Regions from separate parts of the Trichocoleus sp. AS-A1 genome, predicted to be linked through region 2. Evidence: riboswitches for the same ligand, from Rfam matches in the RefSeq annotation. Region 2 holds a riboswitch; the other holds the start of a gene.
What was found. Region 2 has a riboswitch for cyclic di-AMP ahead of NC994_RS18945 (glycosyltransferase family 1 protein). Riboswitches for the same ligand answer to the same signal wherever they lie in the genome.
Positions count from the first base shown of each region.

Region 1: it holds a riboswitch for cyclic di-AMP, as region 2 does, so the genes downstream of both, ntrB (nitrate ABC transporter permease) here and NC994_RS18945 (glycosyltransferase family 1 protein) in region 2, are expected to answer to the same signal.

Region 1 is NZ_JAMPKG010000048.1:24,265-33,461, reverse strand. It holds gene NC994_RS24795 (universal stress protein) at 1-736, opposite strand, end outside; gene NC994_RS24790 (ABC transporter ATP-binding protein) at 872-1,711, opposite strand; gene NC994_RS24785 (ABC transporter substrate-binding protein) at 1,822-3,228, opposite strand; gene ntrB (nitrate ABC transporter permease) at 3,448-4,302, opposite strand; cyclic di-AMP (ydaO/yuaA leader) riboswitch at 4,402-4,623, opposite strand; gene NC994_RS24775 (DUF1830 domain-containing protein) at 4,879-5,160, shown strand; gene NC994_RS24770 (sensor histidine kinase) at 5,330-6,610, shown strand; gene NC994_RS24765 (hypothetical protein) at 6,777-6,944, opposite strand; gene NC994_RS24760 (pentapeptide repeat-containing protein) at 7,296-8,558, shown strand; gene NC994_RS24755 (acetate--CoA ligase family protein) at 9,095-9,197, opposite strand, start outside.
Region 2 is NZ_JAMPKG010000026.1:1,414-10,610, forward strand. It holds gene NC994_RS18930 (DEAD/DEAH box helicase) at 1-2,787, opposite strand, end outside; gene NC994_RS18935 (hypothetical protein) at 2,953-3,306, shown strand; gene NC994_RS18940 (polyribonucleotide nucleotidyltransferase) at 3,643-5,799, shown strand; cyclic di-AMP (ydaO/yuaA leader) riboswitch at 6,438-6,628, shown strand; gene NC994_RS18945 (glycosyltransferase family 1 protein) at 6,792-8,069, shown strand; gene NC994_RS18950 (hypothetical protein) at 8,432-8,653, shown strand; gene NC994_RS18955 (pentapeptide repeat-containing protein) at 8,768-9,175, opposite strand.

The DNA.
Region 1 (9,197 bases), on a different contig from region 2:
CTGAGGAACAACTTGAAGTATCCGGTGAATTCAAGATGCTGGGAATACCCAACACCGCGCAAGGAAAATTAGAACCTAGTTTCTGAACAATTGGATGATTGGCAGAGGTACAGCCCAGCAACAATAAAGTCGCAGCTTCTGATTCAACAACTTTTCTGAGTTCTGTAGAAATGCAACCAAACCGTAGATGAGCTTTGAAAGAACCTCGCCATTCTTCAGCCAGACAACGGGCTTGCGATAGGATACGATCTGCTTGCTCAAAAGGATTCGTTTGATAGAAAATTTCCCTCAAATAGGAAGGATCTATCTCCGTCATTCGTGTGCGTGCTTCTAATTCCACAGGGATAGGTTGAGTTAAAACAGGTGTGGCACACTTTCTTGCCGATGCTTCTAGAGACTCTAGGGGAAGCTGTTGGCTTAAAGGGCGTCTAGCATCGCCCCCGTTAGAAATATGTGGACAATGGCTGCTTTGATCTTCATCGACAACGTAAACGACTTGAACCGTGACTTGCGCCTTTGTAACTAACCGGGTTTGATGGGCAATCCATAGGGCAAGATCCAGAGCGGTTTGACTGCTAGGAGAGCGATTATAGCCCACGACTAAATTGATTGATTTAGCAGAATTAGCCCGTTTGGAAGTGGGGGAAACTGGCTCTGGTAGTAATACCATTTGTTCAACTACATCCTGACGACCCATTGCGCTTTCAAGACGGGCTAACATTGACTTAATATTCACAAACTCAAACCTCCTGAAGTAATTAGGCTAGCTTTGCAAGAACTTAAGTAAGGGTTTTAATGGGTTAGAAACGCAATAGAGCGTGTTTCCAGTTCAGTTGTTTTTTCTTTGATAAACAGTTGACCAATGGCTCGTCTACTCGTCTTGATTGAAATATTCATCGAGGAAGTTCAAAGCGTGGTTACGCAATTCAAAATACTCGCGGGAGTTGCGGAGGGCTTGGCGATCGCGTGGATGCTTAAAAGGCACGTCCAAAATTTCCCCTATTTTTGCGTGGGGGCCATTGGTCATCAGTATGATTCGGTCAGACATATACAGCGCTTCATCTACATCATGGGTAATCATCATCACTGCCTGCCGCTGATGTTCCCAAATATTCAGTACCTGCTGCTGCAATTTACCTCTGGTCAAAGCGTCGAGTGCCCCAAAAGGTTCATCCATTAACAACATTTTGGGGCGAATTGCGAGGGCACGAGCAATCCCCACCCGTTGTTTCATCCCACCAGAAATTTCATCGGGATATTTGTCAGCGGCTGCTGTTAAATTCACCATTGCCAGGTGTTCGTTCACAATACTAATTTTTTCAGCACGAGAGGCATTTTTTAGCACTTCATCTACCGCCAAACGGATATTTTCTTTCACCGTCAGCCACGGCAGCAGTGAATAGTGTTGGAACACCATCATGCGCTCGGCACCAGGTTTACGAATTTCTTTACCCTCTAATTGTACTGAGCCGGAAGTTGGTTTTTCTAACCCAGCAACCATTTTGAGAAGCGTTGATTTACCGCAGCCAGAGTGACCAATCACACAAATAAATTCATTTTCACTGACACTAAGATTAATGCCATCCAGGACAACAAATTCACCTCCATCTGCTGTGGGATAGGACTTGCGAAGATTTTCTATTTCCAGAAATCCAGAGCGGTTGACACTTTGATTATTAGCATCCGTTGAGAATGAGGTGGATTTAGTCATATCATGCTCCTTCTTGGGACGAACTCTTGAGAATTTTAAAGGTATTAGGCTGGCTGTTTCTAAAAAGTAAAACTTAGCCGAGCCGCTTGAACTGTAGCCAGTGCAGCTAATTAAGACAGAAAGAAACGAGTGGGACGGTTCGCCCGAATCTCAAAACCATTGACATATCCAACAGGATCGCTGGGGTCAAAACCTTTCTTATCAATAAATACTTCCGGTACTTCAACTTTGTAATCTTCTTGGGGACACTCAATGCCCATTTCTGCGGCAATTTCTCGATAGAGATCGGTTCTCCAGCCTTGTTTGGCAAGTGCTTCTGCATTCTTTGGAAATTCTTTGATTTGTCCCCAACGAGCTGCTTGAGTCATTAACCAGAGACTTTCAGATTGCCAGAGAAATGTCGAATGTTCTCCTGGACGTTTGGGAATGTTGTCAGGGATATCGAAGAAGATCGTACTGTCCTCAGCTTTCGCAATCCGAGCTTTACCATCAAAACCGCCATAATTGTAGTCGCCAATAATTGCGGGACGAGTAAATTTGGGTTTAGCACCTGTAAAGGAACGCTCGGAAATAAGTGTTGCTACTTCTTCGCGGTTTTCAGGCTTGCTGCAATACTGGCAAGCTTCAATCATCGCTTTGACGAGGGAACGATAAGTTTTGGGATTTTTTTGGATGAAAGATTCCATCACACCTAGCAGTCGATCTGGGTGTCCCAACCAAATTTCTTTGCCTTGAGCGAAGGTAAAACCAACACCTTCATTTCCGGTAATTGCGCGGGTATTCCAAGGTTCTGCCACCATGTAGGCTTGCATCGCTCCTATCCGCACGTTCGTCACCATTTGCGGTGGGGGAACGATGATGACGCGAAACTCTTTCAGGGGATCGACTCCGGCGGCGGCGGATAAGTAGCGGACGAAGTATTCGTAAATGGCAGAACTGAGAACAACTGCCCAAACTCGTTGTTCTCGCGGCTGTTTGTCAAAGTAGCTGCGGAAATCCTTCCCAAATGCTTCTAAATCACCGTTATACTCCCGCCAGGGACGCAAACCTGCTTCCCACATTTTCCGGTTCATCGTCATGGCGTTGCCATGTCGGTGAATGGTCATGGCGGCGCAGAGAGGGGCATGGCGTGCGCCTTCAGCACCGATTCTGGCGTTGGTGACGGCACCGGAGACTACGGGGGCGGCATCAGTACGACCAAAAATTACGCCGTCACGAGAGGTTGCCCAGCTAGCTTCCCGGTTAAGTTGGACGTTGAGACCGTACTTGCGGAAAAATCCTTTTTTCCAAGCAATCGCAAACGGCGCACAATCATTCACCGGCACGTAGCCAACAATCAGATCGGGTTTTTCTAACGATCCTGGCTCTACGACTTGTTTGATGGATGCGGATTCTTCAGTGAGTCCTTTCGCTGAGCGATCGCCGCTAATCGCACAAGATGATAGTGCCATTCCTGCTGCTGTGGCACCCATACCCTCCAGAAATTTTCGTCGCGTCCAGTTTGTGGTGTCACTCATAATTCGTCCTTGCGATCCATTTCCACTCAGCTCAAGCCACTAGGTTTGAGCGATTACTGCTCATGAGTTCTCTGAAAAAATTGACGCCGTAGGTACTACGTCTGGCAACCCACTCGTTTGAGCGGTCAGCGTTACCACGACGCCCGTGAGTCTCGCTCACACTAGCGATTTCTGTTAGAGCAGAATCATCCCTACTCAACAGAGGTTTACAGAAAATTATTAGACAGAGGTTGCCCTAGGGCGACGGTGAGTAACCAAAGCTTCAACTTTGCCTAGGGCGTAGTCCAGCAGTAGTCCTGTCAGCCCAATCACTACCACTGCCAAAAATACTGAGCTTAGGTTTAAGCGACTCCATTCATCCCACACAAAAAACCCAATCCCGATGCCGCCTGTGAGCATTTCTACAGCGACAATGACCAGCCATGCAATCCCCAAACTAATCCGTAAACCAGTGAAGACATAAGGCAAACTCGCAGGCCAAATAATCTTGGTAATTCGTCGCCAACGGGGCATTTCTAGCACCCTTGCTACATCGAGGTAATCTTTGGAAACGCTAGAAACACCGAGAGCAGTGTTAATAATTGTGGGCCATAAAGAGGTAATGAAGATAACAAAAATTGCTGACGGATCTGCTAGGTTAAAAATTGCTAAAGCAATGGGCAACCAAGCTAGCGGCGATACCGGCTTGAAAATCTGAATTATGGGATTGAGTGCCATCATTGCTTGCTTGGACATCCCAATCAAAAATCCAATGGGAATGGCAACAACTGCACCTAACAAAAATCCCAGCAATACTCGTCGAAGGCTTGCCAGTAGTAACCAACCAATCCCTAGATCGCCAGGACCCCGTCGGTAAAAGGGGTTCAGAATGTAGTCTAAATTCTTGACAAACGCCTCTGGTGGGGTGGGTATTAATTCATGCTTGAAAAGCGCAACAATCCACCACAAAACGATAATTCCTAAAAAACCAAGGGCGGGGAGGACGACGACATCCCGAATCAGAACGGGTTTTGCCCGTTTCCAGGCTACCTGTCCAGCAACTGCAATCGCAGACAAATTCAGCTGCAATATCATTATGAAGCTCCTCAGAGTCACTCTTCAGGTACAAGAAAGTAGAGCAGTACCAGCCGGGGACACTGATGAGTTCAGAACATTTCAAAAAATGCTGACTCTTCAGTCTCCTCTCAATGCCTACGAAGTTAGCTGACGGGCTAGAGCTGAGAGATGCTCTTCTCTAATGGATAAGGGATGAAGGATAAATAAACAGTTTTTTATTCCGCCTTACACCTCTTGCCTTACTCCTGGCAGAGATACGCCCCATTAATTGGTTCCTCCGTTCCAGCGCTTATACAGAGCGATCGCTTGCTAAGACGCTGAATTAGGCTGACTTACTCGGATTAACCGATAAGTCTAGCACGCCTTTTTAAGACAGTCCACCTTTCCGAAGACATAGCTTTCTAGCGATCGCTTCTCCATCAAATTCACAATAGTTTACGAATTTCTTGAGGCATTCTAGTGATGTTTGTATTCTGTACTACATCTTGCCTTCCTTCAACCCCATCTTTAGGTAGAAGCCGCTTGAAGCAGTCAAAGTTTATATTATCTATCTTGTTAATCAGCCAATTTTATCGTTCGTTCAGGGCACCCAATATGATGTCAGCATTCTCCTCTTTGGTTTCTGAACCTTCCGAACAAATCCTTTGTTTTTATACAAATTGCACAAATAAGATTCAAATTGTTAAATTTGATAATACTCAAGACTTAAACTTTGAACGGATTGTTTTCCCTGGTCAACGTTTATTGTTTAAAGCCTTACCGGACTCCCAACTAGAAATACATACTAACCCAACAAAAAGTTCTACTGAAAACTTAGCTTTAATAGAAGTAATTCCCTGCGATCATCTCCGCGTACATGAAGAAATGAACGCCTGAAAATGAAGTTTTTAACCCTTAGGGTGGCTTTTGATTAAAAACATTTTAAGAGCTTATAGGCGAAGTATTTGGGCGCGAAAACAAGAAGGACAAACAAATTAGCTACTCCCCAAGCTAATCTTAGTCTATGGAGAGAGAGCATTTGTAAACGAGTCAATAGCGCCAAAAAATGATGGATTTTAGTCAATTACTGATCGATAAATCTGCCACGATTGTAGAGAAATGGATTGAAGCTGTCCGTGCTGATAGTCGAATTGAGACCGCAGCAGAATTATCTTACAAGGGTTTGCGCGACAGCCTCCCCCGTGTCCTCAAGGCATTAGCGACTGTACTTTCTAAGTTTCAAGACAGTGATGTTCAGTCGTTAGTAGATGCAAGTTTAGAACATGGTATACTTCGGGCTGAACAAGGTTACGATCCAGTAGAAATTGTCCGTGAATACCGAATTTTACGGGAGACAATCGTTTCCACCTTAGAGGGAGAGTTGCTAGACTCATCACCGATTGAGATAATCCGAGTCATTCGTCTGATTGATACAGTAGTGGATGAAGCGATCGCTCAATGTTTTAAAAGCTACATGGATGAGCGATTGCACGAACTCCAACAGCTGCAAAGTCAGTTAAAATTGACCAATCAAGAATTAACTCGTTTGCTTCGGGCGAATAAAGATAACCTTTCTCATCTAGCCCACGAATTGAAAACTCCCCTTACTTCCATTATTGGCTACTCAGATTTATTTTTGCGCCAACAACAACGGAAGCAGGAGGAGAGTGATAACCTTCCGAATCTAGAACACATTGAGAAAGTGCTACGAAATGGACGACAGCTACTTCGATTAATCAACGATGCGTTGGAAATCTCTCGCTATGAAGCGGGGAAAATGAAATTGCAGCCATCTGTAACAGATGTACGCTCTTTAATTCAGAATATTCTGGAAATGGTAGAACCTTTGGCGGATTCCAAGGAGCTACAGATAATCGTTGATTACGATTCAGCTAGCGCCGATAGCTGTGCTGCTCTTCGAGAAGGACTACATCCAACATGCGTCCCCGATCGGGTGCTGACAGATCCGCTGAGACTACAGCAAATTATTACTAATCTCTTTAGTAACGCGATTCGTTACACCGACTCTGGAACGATTAAATTAAGGTGCCAAACGCTATCAGATAAAGAGTGGGCGATCGCTATCAGCGATACGGGAATCGGCGTTCCTCCAGAAGACCAAGCTCGTATATTTGAACCCTACTTTCGCTCTATTCCCCAAGAAAAGTCTTTCCTTCCGGAAAGTACAGGTTTAGGATTAGCGATTGTCTCGCGGTTGGTAAAATTATTACAAGGAAGAATAGAGCTAGTTTCACAAGTAGGCATTGGCTCCACCTTCACTGTCATTTTACCGTTAGCAGTGAATACTTCTGAGGAAATCGTGACGCCTTCAACAACCCAGGTATAGCACTTTCAACTAATTTGTAAAGATGAAACCCCAGACTCCTTAGAACAGTCTGCGATTTGAACTCTAAACTCGGATCAAATAGCGATGAAGCCTGTTTTCGGGAAACAACTGCTAGTTTAGGGTCAAGCAGACGACCTGCAAAACTCTCCAAAATTCTTGAACCCCTTCAAAAGCCGTAGGTGCCCGTGCGGGAGCGTAGGTGCAGCCTTGGAGAGTCAATAGAGCGAAACACTGGCTGCTGTTGGGGGTGCATCCACTTCAACCCAAGCCAGGCGCAAAGATTTCTCAGCCAGCCAGGACTAACCACCTGAAACTCTCGAAGGGGTGGAGTCACGATTGAGCGCTAGGTGAATGGAAAGAGGAGGGATTTGACAAGCAGAAAACTGAGTGTTGCGATCGCTCGTAAACTTTACCATGCGATCTCTTTGCTAGCGTGTGCCGCGATCGCTCGGTGGCTGCTCATCTATCTTCGATCGGCAGGCGAGTGAAAAGTTGTACTTCGCGTATGATTAGTAATCAGCTGCTCAGCACTGGGAATAATAACTTAAGAGTTGAAAGCGGTTATTTTTAAAGTGCTGAAAAAACAATTAAAAACATTTCCAGAAAATCCGAGCGGGGAAAAACCTATTCGAGCTGACTTGAATAGCCAATACCTAAGGGGGCACAAACCCAGGGGGCATACGCCGTGATTGTAGACTTGAAAGAAACTGAACTCAGGGGAGCTTTTCTTAAAGGGAAGGAGCTGAGGGGAGCAGACCTAAGAAGGGTAAACCTCAGCGAGGCGAACCTCAGTTATGCAGATCTCATAGAAGCAGACCTAACAGAGGCAAACCTGAATGGGTCAAATCTAAGTGGAGCCTGTCTCAATTTAGCAAATCTGAGCGAGGCAGACCTGACGAAAGCAGACTTGAGTGGAACCACCCTGATTGGAGCAGATTTAACAGCAGCCAACTTGAGCGGAGCCAACTTGAAAAAGGCGAATCTGGTTGGGACTAATCTGGAAAATGCTAACTTGGCTGGAGCGAACCTGGTAGGAGTGGACTTGAGCGCAGCCGAGCTAAAGGGGGCTATCCTACAAAAGGCTGTCTACAATCAAGAGACTCGATTCCCTCCAGACTTTGACCTTCAGGAAGCGGGGGCTTACTTGATTGCCTCTGGCACTTTACTCATCGGCGTCAACCTGAGTGAAGTCGATCTCAGTGGAGTTTATTTAAAGTCAGCCGACCTGAAAGCAGCAAATTTGATGAGGGCAAATCTGGTCGGCGCAAATTTGGAGAACGTTAACTTGGCGGGTGCCAATCTGGTTGGAACCGATTTGAGTAAAGCCAAGCTGAGGGGAACCATTCTAGAAAAAGCTGTCTACACGCAAGAGACTCAATTTCCCTACGAGTTTGACCCCAGTGAAGCTGGAGCTTACTTGATTGCTGCGGGTGTATCCCTGCCTGGGGTTAATTTGAGCGGAGTCAATCTGAGCGGAGCCGACTTAAGGGCGACCAATCTGCGAGGGGCAAAGTTACGAGGAGCAAACTTGAGAGGGGTAGACTTAAGCAAAGCTAACTTGAGGAAAGCTGACCTGGATGATGCCAACTTGAGCGGAGCCGACTTACGAGGGGCGGACTTGACGGGAGCCATTTTGAAGCTGGTGAACTTCAGCGAGGCGGATCTAAGAGGAGTAGACTTAACGCGAGCCGACTTGAAGGGAGCCAATCTAAGTAGAGCCGACTTGAGAGGAGTAGACTTGACGGGAGCTAGCTTGAAGCAGGTGAACTTAAGTGAAGCCGACTTGAGGGGGGTAGACTTAACGCGAACGGATTTAAGGGGAGCCAACCTAAGTGGGGCAGACTTGACGGATGTGGATTTGAGTCGGGCGATGCTCAAGGGTGCCGACCTGACAGAAGCCAACGTTCCGCAAGAAAATTTCTTTAACTTAGAAATAGAGGCGCGATGAAGCTTAAAGCGATGTGCGATGGATGTGCGATGAATAGAGGGGCGAATAAATAATCGGAGTGTTCACTCGGAGACGATCTCCATTATTTTTTCTTGCGAGTCCAAAGATCCGTGAACATCATGGTCAACCCGCCGATAAAAATTGCGATCGCCATCCCGCCTGCCGTAACATTCATCCAATCAATATTTTCCATCTGATTATTCAGCCGTTTTTTTGAGCAACGGTACTAGATTAGCAACTTTGGCATCCAGACAAACATTCCCGCCCAGAAAAGCGCGAACTAAGCGAACATTAAAGGTTCTGTAACCTGCTCTTGGCAAGTTTCGCTTGCGTGCTTGCTGGTGCGCTTTCAACCGTCCGGTGCAAGATGCGAACTCAAGGGACTTATTTTGCTCGAAGCAGTCTTAGACCTAGCCAGAATCGCCCCTTAGAAAGCGACAGGCAAGGGGAACTATCTTCAAACCCCTCTCCGATACGGAGAGAGGTTTGGCTACAGATCTGCCCGCTTGTGTCTTCCAGAGACTTGTACAAAAGGTTTAGTGTCTGACTTCAAACTCAGGTGAGATTTTCGGAATTTCTTTGAGATAAACCCGCGAAAAAGGTTCGGCTGAGCCAAGCTGGTACTGTTCAAGCAAGCCA
Region 2 (9,197 bases):
AAATAGGGTTTCCCCACCTAGATGTTTCTCTAAATAGGGTTGAAGAAGTTTTCCCCACTCAGCAAATTGAGTAAAAATCAAAGCGCGATCGCCTTCTAATAAAGCTTCTTCCAACATCTCTTCTAAACGCTGAAGTTTGCCAGAGCGACGCTGTGTAACCAGTTCTTTTTCCTTTAAATATTGGGCGGGATGGTTGCAGATTTGCTTTAACTTTATCAACAAAGCTAAAATGATTCCCTTCCGTTGCACGCCCTCACTGGCTTCAATTTCAACTAGCGATTCTTCCACCAATTTTTGATAGAGTGCAGCTTGTTCGGCAGAGAGTCCGCAGAATACAGTCATTTCTTGCTTTGCTGGCAAATCTTGGATGATATTGCGATCGCTTTTCAGGCGGCGCAGGATAAAAGGACTAACCAGCGATCGCAATGTCTGCAACGAAGCCATATCTCCATATTTCTCAATCGGCAAGGCAAATCGGCGTTGAAAGAAATCCCGCGTTCCCAAATACCCCGGATTGAGGAAATCTAAAATTGACCACAGTTCTGCCAAGCGATTTTCCACCGGAGTTCCTGTTAGCGCAATCCGAAAACCTGCTTTTAACTGACGCACTGCTTGCGATTGCTTCGCCTGTGGATTCTTAATATTTTGAGCTTCATCCAGCACCACACCCCGCCAGGAAACACTCTGAAGGTCTTTGGCATCCCGAAACGCCAGTGAATAACTGGTAATTACCAAATCTTTGCCCTTAACGGCTTTTGCCAGCGCTTTCCCTTTCGGTCGTTTATCCCCGTGATGGACGACAACTTTCAGCGTGGGGCCAAATTTCTTAACTTCCCGTTCCCAGTTCCCCAAAACTGAAGTCGGGCAAACTAATAGCGTCGGTGCCTCTAATTTTTCTTCGTGTTGCAAATTTAGCAGAAATGCGATGCATTGAATTGTTTTTCCCAGTCCCATATCGTCTGCGAGACAGGCTCCCAAACCCCAGCGTTCGAGGAAAGAGAGCCAGCCGACGCCCCGCGCTTGATAAGGTCGCAACTGCCCCTGGAAATTGGCAGGAGGCGCGATCGCTTCCACCGCCTGATTATTGGTTAAAGTCGTTAGCAACTGCTGAAGCGGCCCTGCTGCCTCAAAGCTAACCACCGGAAGTTTTTCGATTACTTTGGTATCGCCGGTACTCAGCCGCAGAGCATCTTCTAAGGAGAGAGCCATCTGGTCTTTGGGCGTTGCCAGCAGCAACTGAGCGGCTTTAACATCGGAGGGTTGCAGAGCTATCCACTCCCCATTCACTTGCACTAGCGGACTTTGCAGGGCGATTAGGCGGTCAAATTCTTGTTTAGAAATCGTGCGATCGCCAATTGCTAATTCCCACTCGAAAGACAGCCAGCTTTGCAATCCCGACTGACCTTTGCCCGGTGTGGTGCTAGAGCGAATTTTCAGCCCCAAGTGCCTATTTTCTCCCTCCGCAGGCATCAGACTAGACGGCATCACGACTCCCAATCCACTGTCTTTGAGTCGCCATGCACCCGCCTTGATAAATTCGTATACCTGTACGGGTGTCAAGCGACAAGACTGTGGGCGACGTTCATGCAAGCTGGATTCAATGGGAGGATAAAGTCGGGCACCCAGACCTAAGCCACTCAGAAAAGTCTCCTGATGATGCTCAATTGTGCGACCTTTGAAGACCAAACGCTCTAAGGGATGGTTCCAGATAGTTTCTGCATTCACCAAAAATTCTGGGTCGCCCGTTGCCTGGAGAAAGTATTCTAAACTCCAATTCTCATCACCTGTATCAGGTGGTTGGAGAAGGAAACAGGTGCGAAATCGGTTTTGTTGGTATTGGCGGGTTCTCAATTCCCCGCTAGCGAACACCGGGACGAGTAAATGATCTCGTACTGGCGATGTCCAAGTCTGAAAGGCTGCTTCCAAGCGTCCAATTGCCGCCGGTTCTGTTTTGAGGGTATTGGATGCGGTAGAAAGGGCTTGCAACCACTCCTGCACTATCGGTTCTACTGCGGGTAAGGCAGAATTCCCAGCACTCGAACGCACTTGTGCGTCGATCGCACTGCCTAAGAATCCTAAGAGTAATTCCTTGGGTTCTTCTGGATCTAGTTGTTCTTTAGGTTTTTCTTTACCACTAACCTCCGAGTGTTGATAAGTGCGGCAGGCAGAGGGCATGAGCTGGGTAAACTTTTCCAAACGCACTTGATCTAACCCACTATCGAGTAGAGGTTGCCAAGCGGCGACAACAGTACCATCTGACTGCCGATGCAGGGTTGGTAAAAACTTAGATCGCACCAGAAGATCCAAAATCCAGCGGCTAACCTGTGCCCAAAAGCGTAAATCTCCCCCTACATAAGTATCAGATGCTTGAAAAGAGCCAAGGGGCAACGCTTGCAAAAATTGTATGGCTTCCAGAGGATCGAGACATAGCCCTTCAACTTGCCAGAGGTGTAAGGATAAGGTTGAAGCATCCGCACCGTCTGAAAGCATTTTGGTGGATAGCAGTGGGCAAACTGGATCTCCTGCCTCTATTTGGGTGGGCAAAGCGATCGCTTTCTTGTGCCATTTCTCGTTAGGCTGACTTTTCGCATGGCTGCGCGATTCTCCAAGGAGACTACGCGATCGCAAAAAAGCGATTAATTCTACCTGCGTCATCGCCATCGGATGGGATGCCACTGTATCGGGTTGAGAAGACATCGCAGGCGTCATGGGTCGCCAAATTTCTCCCCAAACAAATAGATAACCACCCTGAGGTTGAACGAGCCAACTACCGTGTAAAATTGCCATATTTAATAGCTTTTTTTGTGAGAATTAACTCAATTTATTAACGTTTATTAGAGCAGAAATTAGCAATTAGATAATTCGATGCTTTTTCCTTAGCTAAATTAAAGGCATCACTTTTTACAAGTTTTACTTAAAGATTAAAATTTATTTACTTTTTTAACGACCTTCTTGCCAAATGGGATTAAAGCCGAACTCGATCAGATGTTTCCTTCTGAGCAAGATGCAGTCAGAGAATTACTGAATCTGATTATTATTGAGGGTCAAACTTATCGCAAAAGTAAACCTCTATCCAAAGTAGAATTTGCTGCCTACTGGATGACCCACGATGCTTTTGTTGCCACCGACAACCACACTAAATCCACTAACGCCGATGAAAATCTTGGGAGCTTTACTATCTCAAGCCCAACTTTCCCGGACGGTGCAGCTACATCTGCAATGCTGGATTTATTGTACAACCTGCTTGAGCGGGGTCAAGGCATGAGTAGGTTGATGGAGATCAATGCTAGAAATAGCTGCCGTTAAGGGTTACACGGCGATGATGTTCAATTTTGTCTTGGCAATTAACACGCCTTCTATCCGATTGTGACAATCTTTAATATTTGAGAGAATCGGGCGGATTCTGAGCGCTGAACATTTATTTGATGGACTATCTCAGGGACGAGTAGGAGACGTCCTAAAGATGTACCGCTCTTTGCGCTAATTTATCAGCCGTCAGTTGTTATCGTCGATCCTCTGCGCCCTTACTCCTCTGTCCGTCCTCGTCTCCGGAATGCCGTCATCTACACTAAAGGCACCACCAGTACCTAAGTGCTACGATTGCGAAAGATAAAGAAAAATGATAGAAGGACAAAGTACCGCATGGTAGAGCTAGACAAGTCAATATCCTTTGATGGACGGGATATTCGACTGAAGGTGGGTTTGCTTGCCCCTCAAGCTGGGGGTTCAGTTTTAATTCAGTCAGGAGACACCGCAGTTTTAGTCACGGCGACTCGCTCCGGAGGCCGAGAAGGCATTGATTTCCTGCCGTTAATGGTAGATTACGAAGAAAGGCTTTATGCAGCCGGTCGGATTCCCGGTGGTTTCTTGCGACGAGAAGGGCGTCCCCCCGAAAAAGTAACGCTCACGGGTCGTTTGATTGACCGTCCCCTGCGTCCATTATTTCCTTCCTGGCTGAGAGATGACATTCAGGTAGTAGCAACCACGCTGTCGATGGATGAGCAGGTACCGCCGGATGTTCTGGCGGTAACAGGTGCTTCAATTGCGGTGCTTTTAGCACAGATTCCCTTCCAAGGACCGATGGCAGCGGTGCGGGTTGGTTTGGTGGGGGATGATTTTATTATCAATCCTACCTACGCCGAGATTGAGGCGGGGGATTTGGATCTGGTGGTGGCAGGCTCTCCAGATGGCGTGATTATGGTCGAAGCTGGAGCGAATCAGCTGCCAGAACAGGATGTCATTGAGGCGATTGATTTCGGCTATGAGGCGGTGCGCGACTTAATTGAGGCGCAGCGAGAACTCATGGCAGCACTGGGAATTGAATTGGTTCAAGAAATCCAGCCGGAAGTCGATTCGACCCTAGAGAATTTTATTCGCGATCGCGCGACTGCCCAAATCAAAGAAGTCCTCTCCAAATTTGAACTCGACAAAAATAGCCGTGACGCTCTTTTAGATCAGATCAAAGAGACACAAATCCTGGCAGCGATCGCAGAATTAGCTGAAGACGACCCCATCCGAGTTGCTTCTGCGGCTAACTCTAAAGCAGTGAGTAACGTCTTTAAAGACATCACCAAGAAGCTGATGCGCCGTCAGATTGTCGAAGACAGCGTCCGGGTAGATGGTCGCAAGCTTGATGAAGTGCGCCCTGTCTCTTGTCGCGTGGGTCTGTTGCCCAATCGGGTTCATGGTAGCGGTTTGTTTAACCGAGGACTGACCCAGGTGTTATCTGTTTGTACTCTCGGCACCCCAGGCGATGCCCAGGATCTCGCAGATGACCTGCATCCAGAAGATGAAAAGCGCTATTTACATCACTATAATTTTCCGCCCTTTTCTGTTGGGGAAACCAAGCCGATGCGGGCACCCGGTCGTCGGGAAATTGGTCACGGGGCACTAGCCGCACGGGCAATAGTGCCAGTGTTACCGCCGAAGGAAGACTTCCCCTACGTGATTCGGGTGGTGTCTGAAGTTCTTTCTTCTAATGGTTCCACATCGATGGGTTCGGTGTGTGGTTCCACCCTGGCTTTGATGGATGCTGGCGTGCCCATTGCGAAGCCGGTGAGTGGCGCAGCAATGGGACTGATTAAAGAAGGCGAGGAAGTTCGCATTCTGACTGATATTCAGGGCATTGAAGATTTCTTAGGTGACATGGACTTTAAGGTGGCAGGTACCGATACTGGTATCACTGCCTTGCAAATGGACATGAAGATCAGCGGACTGCCTCTGGATATCATTGCCAAAGCCGTCGAGCAAGCAAAGGGCGCTAGGCTGCACATTTTAGAGAAAATGCTGGCAACCATTGACCAACCTCGCACCGAGATGTCACCTTATGCACCTCGCTTGCTGACGCTCAAGATTGAGCCAGAACTCATTGGCATGGTCATCGGGCCTGGAGGCAAGATGATTAAGAGCATCACTGAAGAAACGGGTGCCAAAATCGACATTGAGGATGATGGCACGATCACGATTTCAGCAGTGGATGGCGAGAAGGCGAAGAAAGCCCGCAACATCATCCAAGGGATGACGCGGAGGCTGAATGAGGGTGATGTATACGCTGGTCGCGTAACCCGGATTATTCCAATTGGGGCGTTTGTGGAAGTGCTTCCCGGAAAAGAAGGGATGATCCACATTTCTCAACTTGCTGATTACCGAGTCGGTCGCGTCGAAGATGAAGTGGCTGTCGGGGATGAAGTCATTGTCAAGGTGCGGGAAATTGATAGCAAAGGTCGGATTAATCTGACGCGCTTGGGGATTCATCCAGATGAAGCGGCGGCTGCTCGTGAAGCGGCAGCAAGTCGCTAAAAAAAGCAATTAGCGATTAGCGATTAGCAATTAGGAATTGAAATTGCTAACCGCTAATCGCTGAACCGAGCTTTTTTCCTCAACAACTACCATTCCATTCGGTTATTAAATCTAATCTAATTATCCCGTAGCTATAGCAATCCTATTTGAGTTGCAAGCTAGGAGTTCAGATTCCTGACTTCTTCGATAAGTCGAATATCTCGCGTTTGAAAATGATTTAGCACCGAGCTATAAAAACTATAATTAGATGAATCATAGCAACAGTAAAGAGTTGTTTCTAGTAGTCTTTAACTCTTAGTTATGAGTTGGTTGATATTGAACGAATGACTGAAGGTTAAAGATGTAGAAAGCTTTTATTAATAACGAGTTGCATTTCTTGTCGTGTAGGTTAATGCCGTGCGCGAACGTTCGCTAACAAAAGTTAGCTGATGGTTTTCTTTACTTAGCCCAATGTACTCTATCGACCCCATCCGCCCACATCAAATGCTTGACTCGTAAGTCTGACGATTGGAGGGTAAGTATAAATATCATCATCGTATATTAAAAAACATCTATCTTAAGGTAGGTTGACAATTTTTAAATTGTAGTGTTAAGGTTGCAGTCAGTCTACATAAGTCAGCCTAATCCAGTATCTCACTTTAAAAAACGTACCTTATCTAATTAAGGTGAAGCTGGAGCGGAGGAACCAAATTTTGGGGCTTATCGATGAGAGATTAAAAATTAAAAATAGTAATCCTAATTTTTAATTTTGCATTCTTAATTTCTCAGAGAGGGACATCTCTCAGTCCTCGCCCGTCAGCTAACTCCGTCGGCATTGAGAGGAGACTGAAGAGTCAGCAATTTTGTAGAATTTGCGCGATCTCATCAGTGTCCTTGGCTGGTATCTGTTCGCTTCGTTGTACCTGCCCTCGACTATGAGTAGAGGCACATGCCGTGCTTCAACTGCTGGCGTAGGAAAGCAGGTGCGCTAGCTATGAGGAGAAAATCAACCGATGTTACTGACTGACAAAAATCGTATCGCCTTAATTTCAGTAGATGGCGATCCCGCGGTAGAAATTGGGCAAGAAGAAGCTGGAGGTCAAAATGTCTATGTGCGTCAAGTAGGATTAGCACTCGCTGAGCAAGGCTGGCAGGTGGATATGTTCACTCGCCGCAGCACTCCGGAGCAACTGGATGTCGTTCAGCATACGCCTAACTGCCAGACAATCCGATTAGCCGCTGGGCCAGCCCAATTCATGAGTCGGGATCGACTCTTCTGCTATTTACCAGAGTTTGTTGAACAATTCCAGGCATTTCAGCAGCGTGAAGGTTGGCAATATACCCTGGTGCATACCAATTATTGGTTGTCATCTTGGGTGGGAATGGAACTGAAAAAGCACCAACCTTTGATACAGGTACATACTTATCACTCGCTGGGGGCGGTAAAGTATCGTACAGTTTCCGAAATTCCAGCGATCGCTTCCACACGGCTAGCAGTTGAAAAAGCGTGTTTGGAAACAGTGGATCGAGTGATTGCTACCAGTCCGCAAGAAGAAGATCAAATGCGATCGCTTGTTTCCACTCAGGGACAGATTGAAATGATTCCCTGCGGTACAGATATCGTTAAATTTGGTTCCATTCAGCGCCAAGAAGCACGCCAACAGCTAGGAATTGCCAGCGACGCCAAAGTAGTGCTGTATGTGGGTCGTTTCGATCGGCGCAAGGGAATTGAAACTCTAGTCCGAGCTGTAGCAAAATCAAGCTTACGCAGGTCTTGCGACCTAAAGCTCCTCATCGCAGGCGGAAGCCGTCCGGGACAGAGTGACGGCATTGAACGCGATCGCATTGAGAAAATCGTAGCTGAAGAAGGCATTGGCGATCTCACTTGCTTCCCCGGTCGTGTGGAAGATAACGATTTGCCTCTCTACTACTCAGCTGCCGATGTGTGTGTTGTCCCCAGTCATTACGAACCCTTCGGTTTAGTTGCCATTGAAGCAATGGCTACCCGGACGCCGGTAATTGCAAGCAATGTAGGCGGCTTGCAGTTTACCGTAGTGCCAGAGGTAACGGGTTTACTGGTGCCTCCCAAACATGAAGTCGCCTTTGCACAGGCGATTGACCGCATCCTAGCCGATCCCGATTGGCGAGACCAATTAGGCCAAATGGGTCGCCAACGGGTAGAAATTGCCTTTAGCTGGAATAGTGTGGCATTACGACTCAGTCATCTGTACACCAAATTACTGTGCCAAGCCGCTGTTGGATCTGCGAGCAAACCTCAGCTAGTCGCTTGAGATTTTTCTCCCTGAAAAGTGCTGAGTCCTTTGGGATGGGATTTTCATCCCGATAGCGAGCAAGAAAAGGCACTAGAAAAGAGTTTCCATCCAACGTTGTGAGCTTTCAGTGTATAAGCGTTTCTTGCAATAAAAACAATCAATCTTCTTTGTTCCTCGCAAGGAGGAAATAAGACTCCCTCTTCGTTTCCGAAAGTTAGGACAGGTTCTCAATATTTTTGCAAGAACTCTATTCCCAAACCCTAGACAAATTTATTCCAAATCGATGGATTGTCGGTAAAAGCGGGATATCCATCCAATCATTTGAGAGCAATTCAAGTAGTAAGAAAACGGCAAATCACAAAATTAGGAGAGTTGAAATCATGCTGAATATCGGAGATAGCGTACTACATAAGAAAACCGGACGCTCTGGCAAGGTTTTTGCCTATGGCTATCAGATGGTTAATAGCACTTACTTGCCAACACTGATCGTCAGAGTAGTTGAAGCTGCAAGTTTAAACCAGAAAAGTTTTGTAGAAGATTTGTCTTCATCATGGATTTTGGAGCAAGAAGCTTCTCGGCTTTCGGCAAAGGCTGCACGCTAGAGCCTAGCCTGATTGTATCTGCGCTTTATGCGTAGGCGATCGCTCAAAACAAAACTCGGTCAGTTACTGACCGAGTTTTTTATTTTTGTCAAATATTTAGTTGTGAAAAACCTACTAATCCCATTTAACGTTATTCGGCAAAATCGCGTTGTCGAGAGCCGCATCCTTCAAGTTAGCATTTATCAAGTTAGCCTCTCTCAAATTGGCACTACTTAAGTCTGCTTTCTGGAGATCGGCGCTATTTGCAAATACACCCGTTAAATTAGCTTTTTCCAGATTAGCCTGCGTTAGATCGGCACCTTCTAAGTTCGCATTCGCTAGGTTAGCTCCCTGCAAATTTGCCCCTCTCAAATCAGCCCCAGTGAGATGGGCATTTACAAGATTGGCTCCTTTCAAGTCGTAGTCCTGACATTGCTTAGTTTCGATTAATCGTCTGACATGAGCGGGATTTTCGGCTCGGACGGGAGCAACTATGCCTAAGGGGAGCAGGAGCGCTGCGGCTGCTAAAAATTTTAGTTTCATATTTACTCCAATAATCTAAGTT